DNA from 3 places in the Haloimpatiens massiliensis genome. Region 2 is predicted to be linked to each of the others. Evidence: riboswitches for the same ligand, from Rfam matches in the RefSeq annotation. Region 2 holds a riboswitch; each other region holds the start of a gene.
What was found. A riboswitch is a leader RNA that binds a small molecule or an ion and turns the genes downstream of it on or off. The one in region 2 is predicted to bind glycine.
Positions count from the first base shown of each region.

Region 1: another riboswitch for glycine. It lies ahead of C1715_RS04370 (DUF503 domain-containing protein); the one in region 2 lies ahead of gcvT (glycine cleavage system aminomethyltransferase GcvT).
Region 3: another riboswitch for glycine. It lies ahead of C1715_RS07615 (GrdX family protein); the one in region 2 lies ahead of gcvT (glycine cleavage system aminomethyltransferase GcvT).

Region 1 covers NZ_LT854637.1:263,665-266,958, forward strand. The annotation lists gene C1715_RS04360 (DMT family transporter) at 1-612, shown strand, start outside; gene C1715_RS04365 (hypothetical protein) at 730-987, opposite strand; glycine riboswitch at 1,345-1,446, shown strand; gene C1715_RS04370 (DUF503 domain-containing protein) at 1,891-2,172, shown strand; gene C1715_RS04375 (hypothetical protein) at 2,356-3,126, shown strand; gene C1715_RS04380 (hypothetical protein) at 3,131-3,294, shown strand, end outside.
Region 2 covers NZ_LT854640.1:1,854,151-1,857,444, reverse strand. The annotation lists gene gcvH (glycine cleavage system protein GcvH) at 1-258, opposite strand, end outside; gene gcvT (glycine cleavage system aminomethyltransferase GcvT) at 430-1,533, opposite strand; glycine riboswitch at 1,682-1,779, opposite strand; gene C1715_RS16950 (MFS transporter) at 2,039-3,294, opposite strand, start outside.
Region 3 covers NZ_LT854639.1:509,695-512,988, forward strand. The annotation lists gene trxB (thioredoxin-disulfide reductase) at 95-1,027, opposite strand; gene C1715_RS07615 (GrdX family protein) at 1,041-1,415, opposite strand; glycine riboswitch at 1,572-1,683, opposite strand; gene C1715_RS07620 (DegV family protein) at 1,855-2,715, opposite strand; gene C1715_RS07625 (tRNA (cytidine(34)-2'-O)-methyltransferase) at 2,893-3,294, opposite strand, start outside.

The DNA.
Region 1 (3,294 bases), on a different contig from region 2:
GCAGTTAAATATTCTAGTATAGCTACAGCATCCGTTTTACTTTTTACTAATCCTATATTTGTAATGATTATGTCTAGATTTTTATTCAATGAAAAGCTTACAAGAAAGAAGATAATGGCTTTAGTATTATCTATAATTGGATGCTTACTAGTTGTAAGAGCTTACAATGTGGAAGCGTTTAAGGTAAGTTTTTTAGGAATTATACTTGGAGTTATGTCAGGATTTACAGTTGCTCTTCAAAATGTAATGGGTAAAATAGGAGCTAATAAGTATCACTATAAAACTCATTTAGTATATTCTTTCTTATTTGCAGCTATTTTCTTATGGTTCTTCAGACCACCATGGGTATTATTCAGTAACGCAACTTCACCTACAGCGTGGTTTTATATTATTGCAATAGGTTTCTTTGCAACAGTTATACCAAATGGTGCGTTTGTAAAGGCATTACAATATGTAGAATCTAGTAAGGCCAGTATAGTTTGTAGTATAGAGCCTATTATAGCGACTATACTCGGATTTTTAATATTTAAAGAACAACTAGAAATTTGGCAGATAGTAGGTATGGTACTTATAGTATTATCAGTAATTCTTATTCAAGGTAAAGAAGACTAATATTTTTTTATACAATGTGTAAGCGCTACCACATAATTTTTATAAAACAATAAAAATTAGATATAAAGTATTTAAAAAGTTTAAAGGAGTACCAAAGGTACTCCTTGTATTTATATGTTAATTATTCTTTTTTTCAGCTTCTCTCCATTCTGAAAGGAAGGTTTCACAAGCAGCAATTGTAGCATTACTTTTTATACTAGAAACAGAACCTCTACCGTCCCAATCATTTCCATCGCTTATATATAAAGTTTCTAAAAAATTTTCTAAATCTTTTATTGAATATTCAGGAACTAATCTTTTATGATCCTTTAAATTTTGGTATACAGAATCAAAAATTCTATCAAACTCCATTTGTTCCCAATCTTTATTTTCCATAAAATGTCCTCCTGTCTTATTAGAGATTATGAATTTAATTAAAATATTATGAATTAATAATCATTATTAAGTATACTCTAATGAAATTAATTATTCAAGGAAAAAATGTTACCATAAACTCTCATATCTATGTGGTAATAGTTAAATAAAAAACTATTGATAAAAATAATAGGGAAAATAGAAAAAAACTATTGACTATTTAGTAGATGGGATTTAAAATATAGTTGTAAGTTAAAGAAAATTAAATATCGGTGGATGAAGGTCGTTGGAGATATCCTTTATAAGGGTAACCGTAGAAGAAAAGTATAGATTATGCTATGAATCTATATTGAAGCTTTCAGGTTTGATACAATGATCTGACACAACCCTGGAGAGAGCCCTTAAGTGGGACATCAACGAAGCAACTTAAACTAGAATGTGTTTGAGGAAACTTTCAGATAAAAGGACAGGGAGTAGTTAGCAATAGGTATACTATTATAACTACTCCCTGTTTTTTATATATATTTTAAGATAACAAACAAATTTATCCCACATTCATATAAAACTACCCTAAAATAATATAAAACTACCTAACATAAAATCCCTTAACCCACAAGGGGTTTTATGTTTTTTTGTATAAAGAGCAGTTTATAAGAGGATTAGTGTTTTTTAGAGAATTTAAAGAGTAAATTGTGAACAGTCACCAGTTAAGTAGACGGGAGGTGTTCATTGATCTACTTTAGGTGTTTTTTTAATAAATATAGTAACTTTGGGTTATTTCATTACTAAAAGGTTATAATTATAATAAATGAAAAATATTTTATATTAAGAAGTATAAAAAATATTTGAAATTACAACAAAAATTAAATAAGGATGCAAGGTATAACAGAAGGGAGGGACTGCTACAAGAAGTAGCGTAAAATTATGATTATAGGAACAGCTAAAATATATTTATATGCTAATTGGGTTCATTCCTTAAAGGAAAAGAGAATGATAGTTAAGAGTTTAATTGCAAAAGTTCACAATAAATATAATGTTTCCATTGCGGAGATTGAAAATCAAGATTACCATAAATCAATAGTCTTAGGCATTGCTTGTGTAAGTAACGATACTAGACATGCTAATAGCATGGCACAAAATGTTTTGGGTTTTATAGAAGGTAATACGGATGCTATAGTGGAGAGAACTGAAATAGAGATACTATAGTATAAAAGTATTTTATGAAGAGCTAATAATAATGCGCAATCCTTAATTAAAATATATTAAGGATTGCGCATTATTATTTAAAATTTTAATTAACTAAAATTTTAAATTTTTAAATGTAATTATTAAATATAGAAGGTATTTACATAAGTGTATAGAATTTATATTTCATAAGGAGGGATTAATTTGTATAACTTTTTTAAAAATGAATTTAAAAGATGTTTTTTTTCAAAAATAACTTTTTTGGGTATGGCGATAACATTTATATGCTTGGTCATACCTTATATAGATGATTTGAAAATTCCATATCCTAATGCTGATGGAATTATTTTTTTTATAAGAAGTTCAGCTTGTCTTCCATTAAGTTATCTTCCATTGTTGGCACCATTAATTGCATGCATACCTTCTGCGACTACTTATATTGTAGATAAAAAGTCTGGTATTTTAAATTATATATTATTAAAAATGAAAAGAAAAAAATATCTTAAAATACGCTTAGTAGTAAATTTTTTAGTAAGTGGTTTGGTTTTAGTTATTCCACAGATTATAATGCTAATATTTTTAATCATTAGACATGGAATCAATAATACGTCAACAGAGGTTGTAGGTGCGTTCAGCAGTGTATTTTATAATTCAAAAATAGCATATGTAATTATAATGTTAGTAGTATTTTTTATTTCTAGTGCAGTATTTTCTACGTTTGCTTTAGGAATATCTTCAATAGTGGAAAATAAGTATTTAACCATAATTTTACCTTACATATATGTAATAATTTCAGGTACTGTATTTGAAATGGTGGGAGTTAACAGGATTGTAAATTTAAATGTTATGACTCTTTTTGATATAGGCTATAGTTTAGATTTAACTAGTTTAAATGTCATACTTTATGAAGTGATATTATTTATAATAGGCGTATTATTATTTTATTATTTTGGAGAAAAGAAAAATTATGCGTAAATTAATGAATTATATAAAGGTAAATTCTTGGAAAAATAAAATTTCATATTTTATTATAGGGGCATTAATTATATTTAACTTATTAGGTTTTAAGGAATTCATAGGTGAAGGAAATCATATAAATAAAAATTGGTATGATTTAATAATATCAATTTTATCCAATTACTT
Region 2 (3,294 bases):
GTCGTCATCTAGAGCTTCATTCACTTCTATAACTTTGCCATCTATAGGCATATAAACATCAGATGCAGCTTTAACTGATTCTACAACGCTTAGAGCATCCCCTACAAGAATTTCGTCGTCTACTTCTGGAAGTTCCACATAAACTATATCTCCAAGGGCATCTTGTGCATAGTCTGTTATTCCTATGTAAGCATTATCTCCATCTAATTTTACCCATTCATGTTCTTTAGAATAATATAAGCCTTCTATAACTTTCATAATTTAAAAACCTCCTAAGTTTTATTTTAAAATTTATTTTAGTTATAATTTATTATTTTGTTATAAATACTAACTTAAATTCAATAATTACAATGTTATTATTGAATGAGTTTAATTTTGAAATTTTAACTATTTTTATGATTTTTTATAAACTATCTTTATAAATTACTTTTATTTTTTGTAATTTCTCTTGTAGAAACTCTTTTTTATTATTCTAGCAGGTTTTATATTTTTTCTTATTTTTATTCCTATTTCAGAATCAAGAGTTGAATATTCAGCATTTATAAGAGCTAATCCTATAGTTTTCTTTAAAGTTGGTGAAGAATAACCTGTTGTAACAAAGCCTATTTTAGTATCATCCTTGTACACTTCATAGCCATGTCTTGGAATACCTTTTTCCATTTGGAAAGCTACTATTTTTTTCTTTAGTCCTTCTGCTTTCTGCTTAACTAAGGCGTCTTTACCTATGAAATCGTTTTTATCTAGTTTAACAAAGAAACCTAATCCAGCTTCAAGTGGAGTTATTTCATCTGAAAGTTCATTTCCGTATAATGGAAGATTAGCTTCAAATCTTAAAGTATCTCTGGCACCTAATGCGGAAGGTTTTAAACCCTTATCTTTTCCATATTCTAAAATACTATTCCATACTTTTTCTATTTCCTCTGCAGAAGAGAAAATTTCAAAACCATCTTCACCAGTGTATCCTGTTCTTGAAACTAAACATTTTACACCATCAATAATCACTTCTCTATTACAGTAGAAGAATTTAATAGAATCTAAATCTGTGTGCGTCAAGCCTGAAAGTATTTTTTGAGCCTCTGGACCTTGTAGAGCAACTTGACCTATTTTATTTGATATATTATCTACGGTTACATTGAATTTTTTAGAATTATCCATTAACCAATTTACATCTTTATCAGTATTAGCTGCATTTATTACTAAGAAAAAGTGCTCATCATTGAATTTGTAAACTAAAATATCATCTACTACACCTCCATTTGGATAGCACATAAGAGTGTATAGAGCTTGATTTTTTTCTAGTTTGGAAGCATCATTTGTAATTATATATTGGATAAAGCTAAGAGCATCTTTGCCTTTTACATTCACCTCTCCCATGTGTGAAACGTCGAATAAGCCAGCAGCAGTTCTTACTGCTTCATGTTCTTGAATAATTCCTTCGTATTGAATAGGTAATTCCCAACCAGCAAAATCCACCAATTTCCCGCCTAATTTAGTATGGGCATGAAAAAGGGGAGTTCTTTTTAAATTTTCCATAATTGTCCTCCTTTCATAATACAATTAAATAGTAATTTTAGATAAATATTAAGCTTAGTCCTCATTTTGAAATTAACTATTATAACTATAATTAAATTTTTATAAAAAAATAACAGAGGAATACAAAGGCATAGTAATTCCTTGTGCCTTTATACCCTCTGTACTTTTACCTGAGAATTTTTATATGGATTATGAACCATAGTAGTTCCTTCGGTGCCTTTAAAAGGTCTCTCCAGAGATCTATCCAATAGCATTATATTTGCCTGAAAGTTTCTACATAAATTTAGGCTGTTTATGTATTGCTCCTTCGGCTACCCAAAGGTATCTCATGCTATTGTCATCTAGAATATTTAATAATTTATTTATAAAACTTAATTAATCGCTTGTACATTTTAAAATTTATCACTTTTTATATCTTTTTTCAAGATAAAAACTATTCAAAATATTTATAAAATCTATAAATGCTATCGAGATTACAAATACATGTCTGTTTTTAGTTTTAAATTTAACAACACATGGAGGAAGTATTAACATTCTTTTTTATATATTTTTTCCGTATGTAAAAAGCAATGCTTCCAATAAGTCTAAAAAAACCTGATATGCATAAAGCAATATATATATTGGTATAAGATAATACAAGATTTCCAACCATAGGTGCTATAGATAAAGTTAGATTTGTGAAAGTAGCGTGTATTCCCACATATAAAAGCCTATTTTCTTCAGGACAAACTTCTAATAAAGAGCTTAAAATAACTGTGAGAGTACCAGAAGTGAAAAAACCAGTTATTAAACCTGTCAAAGTTAATATATATAAATTATAGGAAAGTGCATAAAAAATCGGTGTTATAGCCATGCCAAAAGTAGCAAACATTATTACGAATGCATTGCCCCTTTTTTGTATAAGTTTATTCCAATAACTATAGCAAAAAAACATAACTACATTAGAAGATACATTTATAATAGTAAGCCATAATTCATTGGCGTGTAGATATTTTATTTGATAAATGCTAAATAGTGGCCAGCCCATTTGCCATCCGAAGTGGAATATTAAGGAACAAAATAGAAAACCACTGAAAGTTTTATTTTTTAAAATTTTAGGTATTTGTACTTTTAAATCTTTAAGGGATTCTTTTTTCATTTGTATAGGATTTACTTCTTTTAATTTCATAAAAGTAGAAATTTCTATAAGTCCTACTATGAACGATAGTACGAATAAAATTTGATATAATACTACAGCTTGTTCATTATTATGGGCTACTATGTTAAATATTTCACCTAAAATAAGTAGAAAAATAATATTAAAAAGAGTAGAAAATTTATTTCTCAATGATATAGCAGTTGAACGATTGTGTTCTGGAAATATATCTCCTGAGAAACTTTGTAGCGACATTACAGATAAGGATTCAGGTAGGCTCATAAGTGTAAATAATACTATAAATATAGTGGGTCTATATCTAAGTGGAAAAAAAGGAACAAATGCAAAAGAGAAAATTATTAATCTGCTGAGAAGAAAGAACTTAGACATAGTTTTTTTCTTATTCTTTGTTTTACTTATAAGAATTATTCCAGGAAACATAAAAAAAGCGCCTATTAAGCCTGGTAAAGCGTTATATAAGGATAGATGAAAAGAGCCGCCTCCTAATCTAGTTATAAATTTGTCTGCAAAGGATTTATATAATGAAGTCATAATGGTAAAAAGTATACCATTTAAAATATAGTATTTTATATTACTGTTTATTACAGTATTTTTTTTGCCTTTAA
Region 3 (3,294 bases), on a different contig from region 2:
TTTTCTATAAATTTTTTAGTCAATTTATTTCGAACTTTATGATTAAAATTTTAAACCTATTTTATAATTTTATAAGATCTTTTGTTTATATATATTACTCAGCAAAATTGTTTTCTATATAGTGTTCTGCATTTGTAGCAGCAATTGCTCCGTCTGCAGCAGCTGTGATAACTTGTCTTAATGATTTTTCTCTTATATCTCCAGCAGCAAATACACCATCAACATCTGTTCTCATTTCTTCATCAGTTACGATGTCTCCTCTATCATTCATTTTTACCTTTCCTTTAAATACTTCTGATATTGGAAGGTATCCAACGAATACGAATACACCATTAACTTCTAATTCACTAACTTCGCCTGTTTCTCTATTCTTTACTACTAAGCCTTCTAGTATTTCATCACCTTTAGCTTCTTCAACTACAGAGTTCCATATGAATTTGATTTTTGGATTTTTGAAAGCTTTTTCTTGAAGAGATTTTGCAGCTCTTAATTGATCTCTTCTGTGTATTACTGTTACTGATTCAGCAAATTTAGTTAAGTATATAGCTTCAGTTATTGCTGAGTCTCCTCCTCCTATAACAGCTATATCTAAATCTGTAAAGAAGTCAGCGTCACAAGTTGCACAGTAAGAAACTCCTCTTCCTCTTAATTCTATTTCATTTTTAAATCCACCTAATCTTGGATATGCTCCAGTAGCTATTATTATAGTTTTAGCTTCGTAAGTTTCTCCACTCTTACATTTAATTGTTTTTGTTTTTCCTGAGAAATCTACATCCATTACTTCATTTTTAACAAAGCTTACACCAAATTCTTCTGCTTGTTTTCTCATTCTTTCTGTTAAGCTACTTCCAGTACAATCTTCAATTGATCCTGGATAGTTTTCTAATTCATCAGTTGTTGTTGCTTGACCACCAAATTTGGCTCTTTCAATTAATAAAGTGTCCATTCTTGATCTTGCTGCATAAAGTCCTGCAGATAATCCAGCTGGACCTCCGCCTACTATTATAGTATCGTAAATATGTGCCATTCTTTCATCCTCCTTAAATTAATACATGATATATTAAATCATAATCTATAACTTGAAAATCATTTAATACGTTTTCTGTCCAATTAGGAGTTTTCCCCATTTTCAGAAACTTATCCGTAGTAGCTATAGCGTTTTCAATAATAGTTAACGATTGCATATCTAAAGATTTTTCAGCTACTACTGACACGCACACAGTTCTGTACGGCGTTTCATTAGGTTTTACACTACTCATAAGTGGATGTGTCAAAAGTTTATGTCCTATATGTACATAATCCCTAACTTTTTCAAAAACCTTCATAACAGCGTCATTTATAAATATTACTTTTACAACTCTTTCTTCCATTTCTAATTTTTCTTTAGCTAAGGGATTGTTTGTAATTACTATCATATTTTCTACCACGACAAATTCTCCTTTACACATAAAAGCATATAAAAAAGTACATAAAAAAACAGAGAAATAAAAGACTTTGTCTATGCCTCTTATTCTCTGTCTAATAACCTGAGAGTTTTGCTCCGTCGGTGCCCATAAGGCTTTCCAGAGTTATGTCAGTTTTAGGTCCTTTTTGCCTGAGAGATTCATATTGCTTCGGCTCACAATACTTACTCCTTCGGCTATTTACTATACTATATAGTAAATTATCTCCCATAAACATCATCCATAATAAATATTTAATTATCTATTTGATTACATTATAACTGAATATTGATAAATTTTCTACAAAAAAACCTAAATTCTTCATTGGTTTTTCGTATACATACTATAAGTTTATTAAATAGTTAAATAATTTATAAAATTATAAAAGTCCAAATTGAAATAAATGTATTTTTTAATATTCTTCTATGAAGAAAACACCACAAGCACCTCCGCCGGAATGAGTGCCTACTATACAGCCTACATGAGCTTCTATGAATTCTCTGTCCATTGAATTAATCTTATTTGTTAACTCTCCTAATATATCTTTATTATCTGCATTTAATAGTATACTTGTTGCGCCCTCTTTTATGCCTTTTTCATCCATATAACTTAAAATAGTCTTTACCGCTTTTTTTCCACCTCTTACTTTATCCATAACAGCCATTTCTCCGTCTTTTACTTCTAATATAAGTTTTATACCTAATATATTTCCTATCACCCCTGCTGCTTTAGATAATCTACCTCCCTTCACTAGGTTATCTAAGCTTGAAAAAGCAAGACAACTCTTCACATGAGGCATTCTCTCTATAATTCCATCTTCAATTTCTTTTATAGTTTTTCCTTGTTCTCTAAGTTTGCAAGCTTCTATAACTAAAATCCCCAGTCCTGATGTTACATTTAAACTATCTATAACTATTATATCCTCTACATTTTTAAGTATAGAATCACTTGACAACATTTCTACAGCCATTTTAGCTGATTGATAAGTTCCACTCATTTTTGATGATAAATGTATGGAAACTATTTTATACCCATCTTCTATATACTTTTTATAGCATTCATAAAATCTTTGAGGATTCACTTGAGTAGTAGTTGGAAAAACATCTGAAGTATACATCTTTTGTAGGAATTCTTCTAACTTTATGTCTACTCCATCCCTAAAGGACTCCTCCCCAAAGTTTACAAACAGAGGAAGCACTTCTATGTTGTATTTTTCTACTATTTCTTTTGGCAAATCAGCTGTGCTATCTGTTATAATTTTGATCTTTTCCATGCGCTATTTCTCCTCTCTTAGGTACATGAAAATAAATAACAAATCAAAAATGCTAATATATTTTGTGTCAGACAAGGAAATAGGTTTCGTCGCTAGTAAGACTATCGGCGGGTTCTGCTGACGCAGTATGACGCAAAATAGACTAGCATACTGACTTGTTATTTATTTGAATGTGCCTTATTTCATATGTGGAAAACCCATCTGTTTGAGAGCTTCATAAGCTACTATAGCTACAGTGTTTGATAAATTAAGAGATCTAGTGGTCGTTTCCACCATAGGAACTCTTATACATCTTTCTGGGAAGCTTTCTCTTATATAATCCGGAAGTCCTGATGATTCTCTTCCAAATATTATAAAATCTCCTTTTTTGAACTGCACATCCGTATAGTAATTTTCACCATGAGTTGTTATAAAATAAAAATTAGCATCTTGATATTTTTCTTTCATATCCTCATAGCTTTCATGCAATTCTAAATTTACATGAGGCCAGTAGTCCAAACCACATCTTTTTACTTGTTTATCATCTATATCAAATCCCAAGGGTTTTATTAAATGAAGCTTACTATTAGTAAGTACGCA